One region of the Levilactobacillus zymae genome, then DNA from elsewhere that is predicted to be linked to it. Evidence: a T-box and tRNA genes for the amino acid it is inferred to sense, from the RefSeq annotation. Region 1 holds a T-box; the other holds one or more tRNA genes.
What was found. A T-box is a leader RNA that pairs with one kind of tRNA and senses whether it is charged. The one in region 1 lies ahead of tyrS (tyrosine--tRNA ligase), so its partner is inferred to be a tRNA-Tyr.

Region 1 (10,376 bases):
AAAACTCACGGATTGTCCGGTGACGTGGTAAAATAGAACTGGAAAGTTAATGCATAGGAGGGCGATTAGAATGATGCAAAAGGTTCCCACTTTACCATTAGTTGAACGTTTAGGCGCTGGTCAAAAGGTGACGTTGACCACCAGCAATCAGCAACGCGTAACAATTCAACCGGAAGTCCGGGATGGGCAACTGACGGGTAACTACTTGAGCAGCGTTCTACCCGACATTCGGTACGATGATCCGCGAATCATTTTGAAGGAAACGCTGACCGAGTTGGATGTACGCCACGTCACGATTAACAACATTGACTAATCAATCATGAAGACAGCCCCTGATCGTCCGTGGTCGGGGGCTGTTCGCTAACTTGGGGGAGTGAGCAACATTGAAAATTGATTTTGCGATGTTAACGGTAAAGGATACACGTAAGTTACGTTTAATGTCATTTATTACGGACCATCACGGCCAATTTAACCTGGTCGATTTTGCCACCAATATGCAGGGAAGCTATTCGCAAGCCTACCATATTCTCTTGAATTTACGGACCGACCTACAACACCTAGCCCCGACGACCAAGCTGACCAAGGATAGTTTGACCACGCCGATTACGGTTGACGTGTACCGGCATTGGTTATACGCCCGCAGCATTCCGTATCAAGCCGTCCTGGCGACGTTGAGTGCCGAACCGCAACAGGTGCGCACCCTGTGTGAACGCTACGGGATTAGTACGTCGACGTTTAACCGGCGGATGCGGCCAATGCGCCAGCAACTGGCTCAATATCACCTGGAGCTCACCACGAATCCGTTGCGGCTGACCGGGGATGAAACGTTGGTCCAACTGCTGTACTTTACGCTCTTTAGTACCACGCTGACCACGCTGAACGAATTACCCGAATTACCGGCGGCGTATCAGTCGCTATACGATGCGATTTGTACGACCTACGCTGACGACACCCTGTATCAGAATTCCAAGGGATTGGCGCAACATCGCAACCTGCTGATTACACTAGCATTGTTGCGGTTAGCGCAAGGGCACCGGTACGCGGCGTTACGGTTCCCGTTGGTTCACTTGACGGATTTGCGGCCGTTAGCCGTGAAGTTTCAACAACAACTCAACGATACGCCCCGCGAGGCATTAACCGAGCTGGCCACGTTGGACTATTTGTTGACCAGTTCGCCGTATTTCGTCCGGGCTTTACAACCCCGGAACATGCAGCGCCTGTATTCCGGGTTGCGGCAGAAGGTTCCGACCTATCAGCTGGCGCCTAGTGTGGCGTCGCTCAGTGATTTTGCCACTGGTCAAGACTGGTTTGCCAACTGGCTCTTCTCGCTGGGGCAGTTCATGTTGCTCTTTCGGGTTGACCCGCTGTTACGACCGGAAGTCACCGCGTTGTACCGGACCACCCCGACGTCTACGGCAGCGGCCACGGACATTGCGAACAGTCTGGCTCAGCTCTATCCGGAGCAAGTCACGCCTAGCGATTTACGGTTGGTCCAAAAGTACCTTAGCAAGTACACCAACGGGTTAAATTTAACCGCCGCGCGAGTACAGATCTTGGTTTCCTACGACATGTTGGGGGTCACGACCGACATCTTCAACCGCTTGTTGGGCGGGATTGTCCATCTGAGTCTGCTGACCAATCAGGTAGTGATTGACGAACAGAAACGGCATAACTACATTGTGGTCTACGGCACAGATCCGCAGGCCGTTCGGTTTGCCCAGGCCCATCAGTTGGAGGCTTTCCATTGGATTAAGGAGCTGAAGTACGGGGAGAACCTCGACCGATTGATTCGGACCTTGCGACACCACGAGCTGTCAATTTTTGCGTTGGATTTCCAGAATCCGTAAACGACCGCGATTATTCCAAAATTGATGAGTCGCGTAAATTTTTATATTAGGCAAATTACAAGTTTAATCCGAACAAGCCCGGAATCTTTCAATGGCAGTCTGTTGATGATGTATTTTTAATGGTCGTTGATTAATTAGTTCAAGTGCTGCTAGGATCTCATCAGTCGTTACTTGGCTAAAATTGGTCTTTTTCGGGAAGAACCAGCGTAACCGTCTATTAAAATATTCATTGGAACCTCGCTCCCATGGTGAATATGGATGGCAAAAATAAACTTTGATCTGATAATCCTGTTCTAAGGCCTGATAATTGGCAAACTCTTTACCATGATCAACAGTAATGGATTTTACTTGGGGACCGAAGGCCCCCATAAACTTGCCAAAGGCGGTGTTTAGAGCCTTAGCCGTTCTATTAGGGGCTTTGATGGCCCATAGAAGTCGGGTCTTACGTTCTACGAATGTAACCAGACATGATCGTGACTCACTTCGACTAGAAAGCACCGTATCTACTTCCCAATGACCAAAAGCTAACCGTTGATTAACAGTTGTTGGCCGTTGTTCGATGGAAGTCCCACTTGTAAATTTCCCACGATTTTCGCTCACTCGGTGCTGGCGGACATTCCGATTGGGTAGATCAGTCAATTTGAAGGGGAGCCAGCCACGATTAAGCCAATTATAAATTGACGCAGTGCTCAAGTTATAAGCGGCCGCAATGGTTTCTGGTGACCAGGTTAATCGTAAGTGATTGGTAATTAAAGTCGCTAATGCTGCCGTCAGCATCGAACGACGACCGCAATTCCGCCTTTTGCGATCTGCATCTTGCTGAGCTAATTCTGGATCATAAGGTTTAACCCGGTCCAACTCATAGCTAATCGTAGCTTTGGCGACGCCTAAGGCGTCAGCCATTACTTGGTAAGATTTATTCCCCTCATTGACCAGTTGTGCTAGTGCGCCACGTTGAAAACGTGATAAAGTAGATGTACCCAAAGTAATCACTCCCTATATTGGTTGGAATTAGCTACTACCATTGTAAGTGATTGCTTTGGGCTTTTTAATTTCTGTTCGGATTAATTATAGAATTTGCCATTAATATTTTTGTTTTTGCTGAAGCGTGCGGGATTAGGTTTCCCGGACGCTTTTTATTTAATCTATTTAGTGGGTAATTTAAATCTAGGAAAATCCCGCACTAAATCTGGGTTTACAAAGCGGCCGGCCCCCGTATAATGGTGACTACCATCAGATAGGGGGAGTGGAAAACATGACAGATAACGTTTCAAAGACCACGGCAGACAAGACGGGGGGACTGCTGGGGTCCGCTAACGGACCGTCACTAGAAGAAATCAATGGGACCGTCACAATTCCCAAGGAAAAAGGTTTCTTTAAGAACCTGATTGCCTTTTCGGGACCGGGAGCCTTGGTAGCCGTGGGATATATGGATCCCGGTAACTGGGTAACGTCCATCGGGGGTGGGGCCCAGTACGGGTACCTCTTGATGTCCGTGATCTTGATTTCCAGTTTGATTGCGATGTTGCTCCAATACATGGCGGCTAAACTGGGAATCGTGACGCAACAAGACTTAGCTCAGGCCACGCGGTCGTACACGACTAAGCGAGTCGGATTTGTCCTCTGGGTGGTCACCGAGTTGGCCATCATGGCGACGGACATTGCCGAAGTGATTGGGGGCGCAATTGCCCTGCAACTGTTATTCGGAATTCCCTTGATTATTGGGGTTTCGCTGACCGTTTTTGACGTGTTACTACTATTATTATTGACGAAACTAGGTTTTCGTAAGATTGAAGCCATCGTTATTTGCTTGATTACCGTGATTTTAGTGGTCTTCGCTTACGAGGTGATCATCGCTCAGCCGAACATGGGGCAAGCGGTCGCCAACTTTATTCCGCAGGCCCAGATTGTGCATCCGGGACAGTTGACTATGGCGTTGGGGATCGTTGGGGCGACGGTCATGCCGCACAACCTCTACTTGCATTCGTCCATCGCGCAAACTCGTAAGTTTAACCGGGATGACCCGGAAGAGATGCGGCGGGCGGTCAAGTTTACGACCTGGGACTCCAACATCCAGTTGATGGGGGCCTTCGTGATTAACTGCTTGCTCCTATTATTGGGGGCCGCGTTATTCTTCGGTAAGGACGTCGACAAATTAGGGACGTTTGGAAATCTGTACATGGTGCTGCAGGACAATCATTTAGCGGGTGCCGTGGCCTCACCTTTCCTGTCAACGCTGTTTGCAGTGGCGTTACTCGCATCGGGACAGAATTCGACGATTACGGGGACGCTGACGGGGCAAGTCATTATGGAAGGTTTCATTAACTTGAAAATTCCAATTTGGGTGCGCCGGTTAGTGACCCGGTTACTGTCGGTAGCGCCGGTCGTGATTTGTACCATCCTGTACGGCGGGAACGAAGCCGCGTTGGACCGATTATTGGTCAATTCGCAGGTTTTCCTGTCGATTGCCTTACCGTTTTCGATGATTCCGTTGACTATTTTTACCTCGTCAAAAAAGATTATGGGCGCTGAATACGTCAACAAACCCTGGGTGACTTGGCTGGCCTGGCTGAGTACAATTGTCTTGACCTTGTTAAACCTCCAGATTGTGTGGGCGAGTCTGAAACTGTTCTTCTAATTTTAAGGAGGGCGAGTGTGTCTTGGCAGTTGACATTTATCCGTCAGGCCAGTATCATCGAAACCATAAGCAATGAAGCAGTTCAGTAGTGGTCTGGGCAACGGTGCAGAGAGCCGACGGGAGTGCGAGTCGGAACGTCCGAGAACATGAATTACCCTGTGGAGCGGCTGATGTGTTCAGCGGGTCATTCCGTTAACGATGACGAGCGGTTGTCACACGACAACAACTTGGGTGGTAACGCGGATTTTGAATTCGTCCCTGATGGTCTTGATGACCGTTAGGGACTTTTTTAGTATATAGGAGGAAAACACATGTCGATTATTGATGAATTAAAATGGCGCGGGGCCATTAACCAGCAAACGGACGAAGCGGGCTTAGCCGACTTAGTTAACGAAAAGGCCGTGGGGCTGTATGCCGGGATCGATCCCACTGGCGACTCGATGCACATCGGTCACTTGATTCCGTTCATGATTCTTAAGCGATTCCAGTTGGCGGGTCACCGGCCGTACATCGTCATCGGGGGCGCAACGGGTTCGATTGGGGACCCATCCGGGAAGAAAGCCGAACGAAAACTGCAAACGATGGACCAAGTCCGGCATAATCAAGACTGCTTGACGGCTCAGATGGAACATCTTTTCGGCCAAGACGGTAGTTTTAAGATCGTGAACAATTACGATTGGTTATCCAAGTTGTCCTTGCTAGACTTCTTGCGAGACTTCGGGAAGTTATTTAACGTCAACACCATGTTGAACAAGGAAATTGTGGCCTCCCGGTTGGAAGTCGGCATTTCCTACACCGAATTCACGTACCAGATTCTCCAATCGATCGATTTCCTTCATTTATACAAACACGAAGATGTCCAACTCCAAATTGGGGGCGCCGACCAATGGGGAAATATCACGTCCGGTATTGATTTGATTCACCGACAGGAAGGTTCCGATGCCAAGGTTTACGGGTTAACGATTCCGCTACTGCTGAAGGCGGACGGCACTAAGTTTGGGAAGTCCGAAGGTGGCAACGTCTGGTTGGACCCCGAAAAGACCTCGCCTTACGAATTCTACCAGTTCTGGATTAACACGGATGACCGCGACGTGGTGAAGTTCTTGAAGTACTTTACTTTCTTGAGCCAAGATGAGATCCAGCACCTGGCCGATGCCGTAGCGGCGCACCCTGAAAAGCGGGAAGCCCAGACGCGGTTAGCCGAAGAAGTGACTGAGTTTGTTCACGGTCATCAAGCTGTAGTCGAAGCCCAACACATTACCAAGGCTTTGTTCTCCGGCGATGTGGCGGATCTGACGGCTAGTGAAATCGAACAAGGTTTCAAGAACATGCCATCCGTGACGGTAGCTGCGGACAAGCAAGGCTTGGTGGAATGGCTAGTGGATACTACCAAGATTGAATCGTCACGGCGTCAAGCCCGTGAAGATATTACGAACGGTGCGATTCGGATTAACGGTGAAAAGGTGACGGATCCCGCCGCTGAGATTGATCCAACCAGCGCGTTTGATGGTAAGTTTGTCATTGTGCGGCGGGGGAAGAAGCGGTACTTCTTAGCCCGAGTTCAGTAAATTGATGATCATTTGTAGCCCACGGGAGACCGCGGGCTTTTTTTGTTGTTAAAATAAAGGCGAACGGTACAGCGTTTAAAAACGGGGAACACACGGCCGTCGGGTAACTATTATTGGGTGATGGGTTTATAAGATATGGCTTTGAAAAAAGGTTAGAAAGTTTTAGTGATTTTGGTTGACGGTGGGGGCCTAGGTTGGTATAGTTATAGACGTTGTCACGGCAATGTTATCAGCTAGACCAATTTGAAAAATTGAAATTAGTTGTTGACGAGCCACTGACAAAATGTTATTCTAATTAAGTTGTCGCTAAGCGATGACGGTTCAGCTAGAAACGTTGTTAAATCAAACTTCTAGTTGACATCATCTTAACGAGATGTTATGATGATTAAGCTGTTCGTTTAACGAACAGCTTGGTAGACCTTTGAAAACTGAACATTGTTTCGACAAACCAAATATGTGTAGGGCGGTTTGAACTTTGGTTCAAACCCAAACAATATTTGCGAAGTCAATTCGCTTTAAAAACGTAACAACAATCGATGAGCTATTCGAGCTTATCATCTTTTAAGATGAGAGTTTGATCCTGGCTCAGGACGAACGCTGGCGGCATGCCTAATACATGCAAGTCGAACGAGTTCCCGTTGATTGACGTGCTTGCACTGATTTCAACATTGGAACGAGTGGCGAACTGGTGAGTAACACGTGGAAAACCTGCCCAGAAGCAGGGGATAACACTTGGAAACAGGTGCTAATACCGTATAACAACAAAAACCGCATGGTTTTTGTTTGAAAGGTGGCTTCGGCTATCACTTCTGGATGGTTCCGCGGCGCATTAGCTAGTTGGTGAGGTAAAGGCCCACCAAGGCGATGATGCGTAGCCGACCTGAGAGGGTAATCGGCCACATTGGGACTGAGACACGGCCCAGACTCCTACGGGAGGCAGCAGTAGGGAATCTTCCACAATGGACGAAAGTCTGATGGAGCAATGCCGCGTGAGTGAAGAAGGGTTTCGGCTCGTAAAACTCTGTTGTTGAAGAAGAACGGGTGTCAGAGTAACTGTTGACATCGTGACGGTATTCAACCAGAAAGCCACGGCTAACTACGTGCCAGCAGCCGCGGTAATACGTAGGTGGCAAGCGTTGTCCGGATTTATTGGGCGTAAAGCGAGCGCAGGCGGTTACTTAAGTCTGATGTGAAAGCCTTCGGCTTAACCGAAGAAGTGCATCGGAAACTGGGTAACTTGAGTGCAGAAGAGGACAGTGGAACTCCATGTGTAGCGGTGGAATGCGTAGATATATGGAAGAACACCAGTGGCGAAGGCGGCTGTCTAGTCTGTAACTGACGCTGAGGCTCGAAAGCATGGGTAGCAAACAGGATTAGATACCCTGGTAGTCCATGCCGTAAACGATGAGTGCTAAGTGTTGGAGGGTTTCCGCCCTTCAGTGCTGCAGCTAACGCATTAAGCACTCCGCCTGGGGAGTACGACCGCAAGGTTGAAACTCAAAGGAATTGACGGGGGCCCGCACAAGCGGTGGAGCATGTGGTTTAATTCGAAGCTACGCGAAGAACCTTACCAGGTCTTGACATCTTCTGCCAATCTTAGAGATAAGACGTTCCCCTCGGGGACAGAATGACAGGTGGTGCATGGTTGTCGTCAGCTCGTGTCGTGAGATGTTGGGTTAAGTCCCGCAACGAGCGCAACCCTTATTATCAGTTGCCAGCATTCAGTTGGGCACTCTGGTGAGACTGCCGGTGACAAACCGGAGGAAGGTGGGGATGACGTCAAATCATCATGCCCCTTATGACCTGGGCTACACACGTGCTACAATGGACGGTACAACGAGTTGCGAAGTCGTGAGGCCAAGCTAATCTCTTAAAGCCGTTCTCAGTTCGGATTGTAGGCTGCAACTCGCCTACATGAAGTTGGAATCGCTAGTAATCGCGGATCAGCATGCCGCGGTGAATACGTTCCCGGGCCTTGTACACACCGCCCGTCACACCATGAGAGTTTGTAACACCCAAAGCCGGTGGGGTAACCTTCGGGAGCCAGCCGTCTAAGGTGGGACAGATGATTAGGGTGAAGTCGTAACAAGGTAGCCGTAGGAGAACCTGCGGCTGGATCACCTCCTTTCTAAGGAATATACGGAGGCTACACATACTTTGTCGAAACAATGGTCAGTTTTGAGGGGTCTACCCTCAAACTTGTTCTTTGAAAACTAGATATTATCAATTATTTTCCTTTAATTATTAAAGATAATTAAACCGAGAACACCGCGTTTATTTTGAGTTTTTTAATTAGTTTATTCGCTAATACTCAATTAATCAGCGGTCACGAAGTGACCGTTAGGTTAAGTTATGAAGGGCGCATGGTGAATGCCTTGGTACTAGGAGCCGATGAAGGACGGGACTAACACCGATATGCTTCGGGGAGCTGTACGTAAGCTTTGATCCGGAGATTTCCGAATGGGGAAACCCAATCATCTTTACCGATGATTACAACTTGACGAATACATACTCAAGTTGAGGCAGACGTGGGGAACTGAAACATCTAAGTACCCACAGGAAGAGAAAGAAAAATCGATTCCCTAAGTAGCGGCGAGCGAACGGGGAACAGCCCAAACCATCGAGCTTGCTCGGTGGGGTTGTAGGACTGAATATTTGAGTTACCAAAGTTAAGGATAACCGAAACATCTGGGAAGGTGTGGCAGAGCGGGCGATACCCCCGTAGGTGAAATCGTTAACCCTCAGTTCAGGATCCTGAGTACGGCCAGACACGTGAAACCTGGTCGGAATCCGGGAGGACCATCTCCCAAGGCTAAATACTCCCTAGTGACCGATAGTGAACCAGTACCGTGAGGGAAAGGTGAAAAGCACCCCGGAAGGGGAGTGAAATAGTTCCTGAAACCATGTGCCTACAATTAGTTAGAGCCCGTTAATGGGTGATAGCGTGCCTTTTGTAGAATGAACCGGCGAGTTACGTTAATTTGCAAGGTTAAGGTGTTAAGACCGGAGCCGTAGCGAAAGCGAGTCTGAAACGGGCGTTTCAGTAAGTTGACGTAGACCCGAAACCAGGTGACCTACCCATGTCCAGGTTGAAGGTGCGGTAAAGCGCACTGGAGGACCGAACCCGTGTATGTTGAAAAATGCTGGGATGAGGTGTGGGTAGCGGTGAAATTCCAAACGAACTTGGAGATAGCTGGTTCTCTCCGAAATAGCTTTAGGGTTAGCCTCGGATTTAGAATCGTGGAGGTAGAGCCACTGTTTGGACTAGGGGCCCGTCATGGGTTACTGAATTCAGATAAACTCCGAATGCCACAGATTTATATCCGGGAGTCAGACGATGAGTGATAAGATCCACCGTCGAAAGGGGAACAGCCCAGACCACCAATTAAGGTCCCTAAATATGTGCTAAGTGGAAAAGGATGTGGAATTGCATAGACAGCTAGGATGTTGGCTCAGAAGCAGCCACCATTTAAAGAGTGCGTAATAGCTCACTAGCCGAGTGACTCTGCGCCGAAAATATACCGGGGCTAAGCACATTACCGAAATTGTGGACGCGACTATGTCGCGTGATAGGAGAGCGTTCTAAGGGCGACGAAACTAGATCGCAAGGACTAGTGGAGCGCTTAGAAGTGAGAATGCCGGTATGAGTAGCGAAAGATCAGTGAGAATCTGATCCACCGAATGACTAAGGTTTCCTGGGGAAGGCTCGTCCTCCCAGGGTTAGTCGGGACCTAAGCTGAGGCCGTAAGGCGTAAGCGATGGATAACAGGTTGATATTCCTGTACTAGTTAATATTGTTTGAACGATGGAGGGACGCAGGAGGCTAAAGCAAGCGCACGATTGGAAATGTGCGTTCAAGCGTCAAGTCTGGTGATGAGTCAAATGCTTATCGCTAAGGACAAGGCGTGATGAGGACCGAATTTTAGTAGGGAAGTGCTCCATGTCACACTGCCGAGAAAAGCTTCTAGTTAGATATTAATTACCCGTACCGCAAACCGACACAGGTAGTCGAGGAGAGTATCCTAAGGTGAGCGAGTGAACTCTCGTTAAGGAACTCGGCAAAATGACCCCGTAACTTCGGGAGAAGGGGTGCTACACGCAAGTGTAGCCGCAGTGAAAAGGCCCAGGCGACTGTTTATCAAAAACACAGGTTTCTGCAAAATCGTAAGATGAAGTATAGGGGCTGACGCCTGCCCGGTGCTGGAAGGTTAAGTGGATGAGTTAGCTTCGGCGAAGCCCAGAAATGAAGCCCCAGTAAACGGCGGCCGTAACTATAACGGTCCTAAGGTAGCGAAATTCCTTGTCGGGTAAGTTCCGACCCGC
Region 2 (10,376 bases), 150 kb from region 1:
AGTCCATTTATGCCCATTGACCGTAAGGTCGATATGGGGAATTAGCTCAGATGGGAGAGCACCTGCTTTGCAAGCAGGGGGTCAACGGTTCGATCCCGTTATTCTCCATTGATGCGAGAGCATCAAGTTTGTTCTTTGAAAACTAGATATTATCAATTATTTTCCTTTAATTATTAAAGATAATTAAACCGAGAACACCGCGTTTATTTTGAGTTTTTTAATTAGTTTATTCGCTAATACTCAATTAATCAGCGGTCACGAAGTGACCGTTAGGTTAAGTTATGAAGGGCGCATGGTGAATGCCTTGGTACTAGGAGCCGATGAAGGACGGGACTAACACCGATATGCTTCGGGGAGCTGTACGTAAGCTTTGATCCGGAGATTTCCGAATGGGGAAACCCAATCATCTTTACCGATGATTACAACTTGACGAATACATACTCAAGTTGAGGCAGACGTGGGGAACTGAAACATCTAAGTACCCACAGGAAGAGAAAGAAAAATCGATTCCCTAAGTAGCGGCGAGCGAACGGGGAACAGCCCAAACCATCGAGCTTGCTCGGTGGGGTTGTAGGACTGAACATTTGAGTTACCAAAGTTAAGGATAACCGAAACATCTGGGAAGGTGTGGCAGAGCGGGTGATACCCCCGTAGGTGAAATCGTTAACCCTCAGTTCAGGATCCTGAGTACGGCCAGACACGTGAAACCTGGTCGGAATCCGGGAGGACCATCTCCCAAGGCTAAATACTCCCTAGTGACCGATAGTGAACCAGTACCGTGAGGGAAAGGTGAAAAGCACCCCGGAAGGGGAGTGAAATAGTTCCTGAAACCATGTGCCTACAATTAGTTAGAGCCCGTTAATGGGTGATAGCGTGCCTTTTGTAGAATGAACCGGCGAGTTACGTTAATTTGCAAGGTTAAGGTGTTAAGACCGGAGCCGTAGCGAAAGCGAGTCTGAAACGGGCGTTTCAGTAAGTTGACGTAGACCCGAAACCAGGTGACCTACCCATGTCCAGGTTGAAGGTGCGGTAAAGCGCACTGGAGGACCGAACCCGTGTATGTTGAAAAATGCTGGGATGAGGTGTGGGTAGCGGTGAAATTCCAAACGAACTTGGAGATAGCTGGTTCTCTCCGAAATAGCTTTAGGGTTAGCCTCGGATTTAGAATCGTGGAGGTAGAGCCACTGTTTGGACTAGGGGCCCGTCATGGGTTACTGAATTCAGATAAACTCCGAATGCCACAGATTTATATCCGGGAGTCAGACGATGAGTGATAAGATCCACCGTCGAAAGGGGAACAGCCCAGACCACCAATTAAGGTCCCTAAATATGTGCTAAGTGGAAAAGGATGTGGAATTGCATAGACAGCTAGGATGTTGGCTCAGAAGCAGCCACCATTTAAAGAGTGCGTAATAGCTCACTAGCCGAGTGACTCTGCGCCGAAAATATACCGGGGCTAAGCACATTACCGAAATTGTGGACGCGACTATGTCGCGTGATAGGAGAGCGTTCTAAGGGCGACGAAGCTAGATCGCAAGGACTAGTGGAGCGCTTAGAAGTGAGAATGCCGGTATGAGTAGCGAAAGATCAGTGAGAATCTGATCCACCGAATGACTAAGGTTTCCTGGGGAAGGCTCGTCCTCCCAGGGTTAGTCGGGACCTAAGCTGAGGCCGTAAGGCGTAAGCGATGGATAACAGGTTGATATTCCTGTACTAGTTAATATTGTTTGAACGATGGGGGGACGCAGGAGGCTAAAGCAAGCGCACGATTGGAAATGTGCGTTCAAGCGTCAAGTCTAGTGATGAGTCAAATGCTTATCGCTAAGGACAAGGCGTGATGAGGACCGAATTTTAGTAGGGAAGTGCTCCATGTCACACTGCCGAGAAAAGCTTCTAGTTAGATATTAATTACCCGTACCGCAAACCGACACAGGTAGTCGAGGAGAGTATCCTAAGGTGAGCGAGTGAACTCTCGTTAAGGAACTCGGCAAAATGACCCCGTAACTTCGGGAGAAGGGGTGCTACACGCAAGTGTAGCCGCAGTGAAAAGGCCCAGGCGACTGTTTATCAAAAACACAGGTTTCTGCAAAATCGTAAGATGAAGTATAGGGGCTGACGCCTGCCCGGTGCTGGAAGGTTAAGTGGATGAGTTAGCTTCGGCGAAGCCCAGAAATGAAGCCCCAGTAAACGGCGGCCGTAACTATAACGGTCCTAAGGTAGCGAAATTCCTTGTCGGGTAAGTTCCGACCCGCACGAAAGGCGTAACGATCTGGGCACTGTCTCAACGAGAGACTCGGTGAAATTATATTACCTGTGAAGATGCAGGTTACCCGCGACAGGACGGAAAGACCCCATGGAGCTTTACTGTAGCTTGATATTGGGTGTTGACACAGCTTGTACAGGATAGGTCGGAGCCGTAGATATCGGAACGCTAGTTTCGATGGAGGCGTTGGTGGGATACGACCCTCGCTGTGTGAACACTCTAACCCGCGCCACTTATCGTGGCGGGAGACAGTGTCAGGTGGGCAGTTTGACTGGGGCGGTCGCCTCCTAAAAAGTAACGGAGGCGCCCAAAGGTTCCCTCAGAATGGTTGGAAATCATTCGACGAGTGTAAAGGCAGAAGGGAGCTTGACTGCGAGACAGACAGGTCGAGCAGGGACGAAAGTCGGGCTTAGTGATCCGGTGGTACCGTATGGAAGGGCCATCGCTCAACGGATAAAAGCTACCCTGGGGATAACAGGCTTATCTCCCCCAAGAGTCCACATCGACGGGGAGGTTTGGCACCTCGATGTCGGCTCATCGCATCCTGGGGCTGTAGTCGGTCCCAAGGGTTGGGCTGTTCGCCCATTAAAGCGGTACGCGAGCTGGGTTCAGAACGTCGTGAGACAGTTCGGTCCCTATCCGTCGCGGGCGTAGGAAATTTGAGAGGAGCTGTCCTTAGTACGAGAGGACCGGGATGGACATACCTCTGGTGTACCAGTTGTGCCGCCAGGCGCATCGCTGGGTAGCTATGTATGGATGAGATAAACGCTGAAAGCATCTAAGTGTGAAACTCGCCTCAAGATGAGATTTCCCATTCCTTTATGGAAGTAAGACCCCTGAGAGATGATCAGGTAGATAGGTTGGAAGTGGCAGCACCGTGAGGTGTGCAGCGGACCAATACTAATCGGTCGAGGACTTAACCAAGTAATGGTGTTCTCAAAGAAAATCAATTGGTAATATCTAGTTTTGAGGGAATAAGCTCTCAATAGTGTGGTGGCGATAGCCTGAAGGATACACCTGTTCCCATGCCGAACACAGAAGTTAAGCTTCAGCACGCCGATAGTAGTTGGGGGATCGCCCCCTGCAAGGATAGGACGTTGCCACGCGATTATTCCGGCATAGCTCAGTTGGTAGAGCACCTGACTGTTAATCAGGTTGTCGACGGTTCGAGCCCGCCTGCCGGAGTCGTGCTAGAATTTTAGCCAGTATGCCGGCTTAGCTCAGCTGGTAGAGCATCGGTATCGTAAACCGAGGGTCGGGGATTCGAATTCCTCAGCCGGCATCCTTAAGAAGCGTTGACCATTTGGTCAGCGTTTTTTTGTGTCTTAATATTTGAATGAGTTTGGCTAGAGCGGTATCTAAATGGGCAGGAACCGTTCAGCGCCGTGACGCTTACGCTGAACGATTGAGGATCCCTACAATAAACAGAATTATAACCGCTAGCTTAACCGCTATTTTCGGCGGCTGAGTGTCCTGAAAACTACCCAGTAAAGGATGAAATTTCGGCATTATAAGGCAGTTAACAGCCGAGGACGGCGGCTCGATAGTCTATGGTATAAACGCTAATACACCTAATCTCACGTGACAGGAGGGTTTGATAGGTAGTGGTGAAAGTGAACCGAGCGGTCTGGCTGCTTGCCTATTCGTTGAGCGGAGGTGCTCGAACTCAGTACCTGGAAATTTCCTTCGAATGATAATTGGGGAGCGCCATTTGATTGAAAATTCACTGCACCTAAGTTAAACCCGTCTTTTCAACTGTCATTAGCCAGGCCAACATCCAAAAAACTTTAAAATTGGTATAGCTCAATGACGATAAAATGGTCTAGTTGAAAGTATGCTGCAATGATGGCGATTATACAACTATTTTCAATATTGATTTTTACATATTTGCTATTGTGGTCTACTCGACTTAGTGCTATCCTTAACTTATCGAAGAACGAATAGGGAGATGCGCATTATGAAGAATGTATTGTTAGTTTGTGCTCAAGGAATTTCTAGTCACTTATTTTTAGGCGAAGCCAAGCGAGTTGCTGAGACACGCCAAGCTCCTTTACACTTCAGTGCAACGAGTCTTGCCGAATTGACGCCAGAACTGATTGCACAACAGGATCTAGTCCTGTTGGCCCCCCAAGCGGCGTACCACAATCAAATTGATGCCTATACCGCCCAAAATGTCCAGGTGGCGGTAATTCCGAATGATATTTATGGGTGGCTCAATAGTGAGGCGCTCGTGAAGTTTGCGAACCAAACGTTAAATGCGGTTGTCGCTCCGGCTATGGCTAGCTTATAAGATGGTTCCCAGCAACGAACAGTTAGCCATGCAGGTATTATTAGCGGCTGGCCAGGCCAAACAGGTGCTATTACAGGCCGTTGCCGCACAACGTCAGGGGCATGCCTTGAACTTACAGCCTGGACGCGCTCAACTGGTGACTGCTCATCAAGCCCAGAATCAGTTGACGGCCCGCTTAGCCGACCAACACCTAGCACCTAACGTTTTAACTTGCCACGCCATGGACACGTTGATGGCCGTTGAGAGCAATTATGAGTTGATTCAAGCATTATTGTCAAAATCTGAATGAAACTTAAAAAATCCAGCCCTGAGAGGCTGGATTTTTTGAATTAAATTTAGGGGTGAAGGACTAATCCATTCGGAAGCGTTTTTAAGATAGAAATGAATAAAAAATAAGAAGATTGCATGAGATGGCTAATTTTTTATTCATTATTCGGTCGGGGTTTTAACGGCTTTGAAGGCGATTACATTCCGAAAAACGTTGCTTAATAACGTTTCATGGATTATAATTATCACTGTGTTTTATGAGAGGCCTATGAGATGTTCATACACTTCGTAGCCGACCGTTATTCCTTACGGAGCATAAATATTGTTTTTGACGAATGCAATGGAGGTATTATCAATTTGAATAACAAATCGGAAGTCAGCCAAGATAAATCATTCTTTGGCCAACCACGTGGGTTATCCACTCTGTTCTTCACTGAAATGTGGGAACGGTTCAGTTACTACGGGATGCGCGCCATCCTGATCTACTACATGTACTATTCCGTCACTAAGGGCGGGTTAGGGTTCGATCAAGGAACTGCTGCCTCGGTGATGTCCATCTACGGATCCATGGTTTACCTTTCCTCTGTTTTAGGAGGATATCTGAGTGACCGAGTTTGGGGGAGTCGCCGGACCGTCTTTATCGGTGGGGTTCTCATCATGTTCGGGCACATTGCGTTATCGGTTCCTGCCGGTAAAATGGCCTTATTCGTTTCCATCTTATTAATCGTCTTAGGGACCGGTCTGTTGAAGCCTAACGTTTCCGAAATGGTTGGGAGCCTGTATGATGCAGGGGATCCACGACGGGACTCTGGGTTTACGATTTTCGTCTTTGGGATCAACTTAGGGTCCTTGGTGGCCCCTTATTTGGTTGGGTGGCTTGGTTTAAGCTACAACTTCCATTTAGGGTTCTCCTTAGCCGCCATCGGGATGTTCTTAGGATTAATCCAGTATTGGGTTGGCGGGCGTAAGTACCTGAGCAAGGACAGCTTATACCCAGCCGATCCACTGGAACCCGGTGATATGAAAAAGTTGACCGTACGGGTCATCATCGGCTTAGTGGTCTTCGCCTTAGTGCTGTTATTAATGAGTATCTTGGGTGCTTTAAACATCAACAACTTCGTGCTGCTATTATCAATCATTGCGATTGCCACACCAGTTGTTTACTTTACGGTCTTCTTGACCAGTAAGAAGGTTACGGCGACCGAACGGAAACACGTGTGGGCTTACTTAGGCCTGTTCATCGCGGCCGCTATCTTCTGGGCCATCGAAGAACAAGGGTCATCTGTCTTAGCCTTATTCGCGGCTAACCAGACTAACAACAACTTCCTGGGGCTCCACATCTTGCCAGCTTGGTACCAGTCACTGAACCCATTGTTCATCCTGATCTACACGCCAATCTTTGCGATGCTGTGGGATCGTTGGGGGAAGAACCAACCAAGTTCACCCGCTAAGTTTGCCACTGGGATGATCTTTGCCGGGATTTCTTACCTGATCATGGTGATTCCTGTGACGATGTTTGGTTCAGGAACCAAGGTAAGTCCCCTGTGGTTAGTTGGGAGTTGGGCCGTGGTTGAAATCGCCGAATTACTGATTTCACCAATCGGGTTGTCCGTGACGACCAAGTTAGCGCCACGGGCCTTCCAGTCACAAATGATGAGTATGTGGTTCTTAGCAGATTCCGCCGGCCAAGCGGTCAACGCGCAAATCGTTAAGCTCTACACGCCAGGGAACGAAGGCGCCTACTTCATGGGGGTCGCCATCGTGGCCTTAGTTGCCGGGCTTATCTTATTCGCCCTAGTTAAACCAATCAAGAGTTTAATGGCGGGGATTAAATAACCCCATTAATGATGAAAAAGTGCTACGCTAGGTCAAACTAGTGTGGCATTTTTTTATGGAAAGGGGGGACCAGCGATGGTTCGAGTTGCACTGATCAGTGATTTGCACTTTGACGTTAATCAGACCGATCCGGTTACCATGCTTCCCCGACAAGTCGCCTACTTAAAGCGGCAGCGGGTGGGGGTGTACCTGATCGCCGGTGATCTGACGAACCACTTTGACCAGTCCGTTGAAATTGCCGAGCGCCTACAACGACAGCTGGCGCCGGCGCAGGTGCGGTTTGTGGCCGGCAATCACGATATGCTTCACGATGTGACCGAGGCGGCCTTAGAAACGCCGTTGACGCCCACTTACTTGCATAATCAATGGCTTGACTTACCGGGTACCGACTGGCGAATTCTAGGGAATAACGGGTGGTACGATTACGGCTTTGCCGATAACCTCACGGGACGGAACTTTCTGGCCTGGAAAAACGCGTTCTGGGTCGATGGAAGTATCCCCCAGGATCTAAGTGACGCCCAACGGTTTGAACGGGTCTACGCGCAATTAACGGCCGAATTAGACCAGGCTCGGCAGACCGGCAAGCGTGTCTTGGTGATGACTCATTTTGTACCGCGCCGAGAATTTATTTTATACACGCAGGATAATCGCTTTTGGAACATGGCGAACGCGCTGATGGGGAGTCCGCGCTTAGGTGAGCTATTTGCCCGTTACCGGGTAGCGGCCGTGCAATTCGGTCACCTTCATCGCCATTATTGGCCCCAACACCTCGGGCCAACCTGGTATTGTAATCAAGCGTTGGGTTATCATAATCGGCGAATTAACGAGTGGGAAACGTTCGATTACTTCACGGAATGGCAACGACGCTTAAGAATTTTGACCTTAAATTAAAAAAGTTTCCAAAAAAGCTTGACGCTTTATACAGATTTTTGTATGATAGTGAAGTTGATTCGTTACGACGTTTCAAGTTTTTGGAGGGGTAGCGAAGTCTGGCTAAACGCGGCGGACTGTAAATCCGCTCCTTCGGGTTCGGTGGTTCGAATCCACTCCCCTCCATTTTTATTGGGCTATAGCCAAGTGGTAAGGCAACGGGTTTTGATCCCGTGATGCGCTGGTTCGAACCCAGCTAGCCCAATTAGAGGTAACATCACGAGAAGGACTCAGTCGTTAGGCTGGGTTCTTTTTTTTGTTGGGAAAAAATTGACAAGTCTCGTTTTTTTCGCTAAAGTCGAACTAATTACGAAACCAGACCAGTCAGCGTCTAATTGAACGGGATTGTCGGTCACGGCCGCGTGGACGGTCCTAGACCAGTCTTTGAGGGATACCGTTGTACGCAAATGTATTCGCTGCCATGGTTGGTGGGATTAATGGGACCGACGTGTTTTTGCCAGTCACCTAAGGAGGAAATTAGAATGAATATTGGATTTATTGGGGTGGGTGGCATGGCCCAAGCCATTATCGGCGGCTTGCTACAGGCCAAGGCGTTCTTACCAGAAGACATTATCGTTCACAGTCATCGACGGGAAAGCTACGAATCCTACGCAACACGGCATAACCTGGTAGCGGCGCCTACGAATGCGGCGGTGACGCGCGAAAGTGACCTCGTGGTTCTTGCCGTTACCCCGAACGTGGCGCCGGCAGTGTTAACCGAGATCAAAGATGAACTAGCAGACGGTCAGACGACCTTAATTTCTATCGTGGCGGGGTTGTCGTTGGCGGCCATGGCGCAACTGGTCGGACCCAACGTGCCGATCTTGCGGACCTTACCCAACGTGAACGTCGAGATTGGGGCCGGCATGACGGCCGTAGCGGCCAATGATCAATTAACTGGTGGAAAATTGACCAGCGCCCTGGGCGTTTTCGGTGCGATTGGTACCACCACCGAGCTAGCCGAGGATCAATTTGGCGTTTTCAGTGCCTTAGCAGGTAGTTCACCGGCCTATGTCGATTTGTTTATCGATAGTTTAAGTCGGGCCGGGGTTAAGTACGGTCTGACCAAACAACAGGCGACGCAGATTGCCGCCCAAGCTACCCTGGGGTCGGCCAAAATGATCTTGAAGAGCGATAAGATTCCGTTTGCCTTGATCGACCAGGTTGCTTCACCCGGGGGCAGTACCGTAGCGGGGCTACTCGCGATGGAAGAAGCGGGGTTGATGACGGCGGTGGTGAAGGGGATCGATGCCACGGTGGCCAAGGATAATGCTAATAGTCACTAACTTGTAGGTTGCAACGCTGGTCTATACCGATTATAATGACAATGTTGATAGCTTGAGCCTTAACTGAGGAGGAGAAACATGAGCATTGTCTTAAAGCACGCCAAGATTTACACCGGTGACGAGGTCATTGATGACGGGTACATTCGGTTTGATCAGCAAATTGAAGCGGTCGGGCCGGTCGCTGATTTTCGGCCCCGCCCCGCCGACGAGATCCACGTGGTGACGGGTCAAACAATCGTTCCAGGATTTATTGATGTCCATAGTCATGGGGGGTACAGCTATGATAGTATGGATGGGGACCCTGACCAAATCAACGAGATGGTTAACGACATGGTCAACGAAGGGATTACCTCATTGTTCCCAACGACCATGACCCAGTCTAACGAGGCCATCGATCACGCGATGAAGGGCATTGCGGTGGCGGCCGAAGAGAATCCCGTGATTCAAGGTGTCCATTTGGAAGGGCCGTTCATTGCGGCGATTTTTAAGGGAGCCCAGCCCGAGAAATACATTAAGGATCCCGACGTGGCCTTACTTGAACGGTGGAACCAGTTGTCCGGACACCGGGTGAAATTAATCACCTATGCGCCAGAGGATGCGGGGGCTGCTAAGTTCGAGAGCTACTGTTTAGCGAACGGTATCGTGCCGTCCGTGGGCCATTCCAACGCGACGCGCGAACAGTTGCTGAATAGTCGGGCCACCCACGTGACGCATTTATACAACGCGCAGCGGGGGTTACGCCACCGGGAACCCGGGGTAACCGGTCACGCGATGCTCGAAGACAATCTGTATTGTGAAATCATCTGTGACGGTTTCCACATTGTGCCGGACATGATCAAGCTGGCCTACGAGCAAAAGGGCCCCCACCGCCTAGAATTGGTCACGGATTCCATGCGGGCCAAGGGGATGCCCGAGGGTGTCAGCGAATTAGGTGGGCAAAAGGTCATCGTTAAGGACCGGCAAGCTCGCCTCGAAAGTGGCAACCTGGCCGGCTCCGTGTTGCGGTACGACGAAGCCTTCCGTAACGTGATCGCCTTTACGGGATGTGACGTCAATGACGCCGTACAAATGAGCGCGGTTAATCAAGCCGAAGAATTCGGTTTGACACAAAAAGGTAAACTAGTCGTGGGACGCGATGCCGACTTGAACCTGATGACGCGAGACTTGCACTTGCAAGCGACCTACAGTCTCGGGCGCAAGTTCGATCACACCACGAAGTAAGAAGATTTAGAAGGGATGTTGGGTGCTGTGAGTTCACCGATTTATATTCAAATTCATAATGACATTAAACGGGCCATCGAAGCCGGTAAGTGGGCCGTGGGGGACCGAATCCCATCCGAACGGGAGCTCTCACGCGATTTTGATGTGAGTCGGATGACGCTACGGCAGGCCATTCAGACCCTGGTCGACGAAGGAATCCTCGAACGCCAAGTGGGGTCGGGGACCTACGTGGCCAACCAAAAAGTACAAGAAAAGATGTCCGGGGTCACCAGCTTTACCGACC

Region 2: it encodes a tRNA-Tyr, which carries the amino acid that the T-box ahead of tyrS (tyrosine--tRNA ligase) is inferred to sense. The anticodon was not compared.

The regions. Positions count from the first base shown of each region.
Region 1 is NZ_JAVLAS010000001.1:761,931-772,306, forward strand. It holds gene RI501_RS03375 (hypothetical protein) at 71-313, shown strand; gene RI501_RS03380 (helix-turn-helix domain-containing protein) at 384-1,847, shown strand; gene RI501_RS03385 (IS30-like element ISLsa1 family transposase) at 1,911-2,831, opposite strand; gene RI501_RS03390 (Nramp family divalent metal transporter) at 3,103-4,485, shown strand; T-box leader at 4,549-4,748, shown strand; gene tyrS (tyrosine--tRNA ligase) at 4,797-6,053, shown strand; rRNA gene RI501_RS03400 (16S ribosomal RNA) at 6,616-8,181, shown strand; rRNA gene RI501_RS03405 (23S ribosomal RNA) at 8,397-10,376, shown strand, end outside.
Region 2 is NZ_JAVLAS010000001.1:908,856-919,231, forward strand. It holds tRNA gene RI501_RS04020 (tRNA-Ile) at 1-16, shown strand, start outside; tRNA gene RI501_RS04025 (tRNA-Ala) at 36-108, shown strand; rRNA gene RI501_RS04030 (23S ribosomal RNA) at 273-3,187, shown strand; rRNA gene rrf (5S ribosomal RNA) at 3,253-3,369, shown strand; tRNA gene RI501_RS04040 (tRNA-Asn) at 3,376-3,448, shown strand; tRNA gene RI501_RS04045 (tRNA-Thr) at 3,473-3,545, shown strand; gene RI501_RS04050 (PTS sugar transporter subunit IIB) at 4,221-4,553, shown strand; gene RI501_RS04055 (PTS lactose/cellobiose transporter subunit IIA) at 4,582-4,842, shown strand; gene RI501_RS04060 (peptide MFS transporter) at 5,178-6,656, shown strand; gene RI501_RS04065 (metallophosphoesterase) at 6,732-7,547, shown strand; tRNA gene RI501_RS04070 (tRNA-Tyr) at 7,630-7,712, shown strand; tRNA gene RI501_RS04075 (tRNA-Gln) at 7,720-7,791, shown strand; gene proC (pyrroline-5-carboxylate reductase) at 8,069-8,872, shown strand; gene nagA (N-acetylglucosamine-6-phosphate deacetylase) at 8,951-10,093, shown strand; gene RI501_RS04090 (GntR family transcriptional regulator) at 10,121-10,376, shown strand, end outside.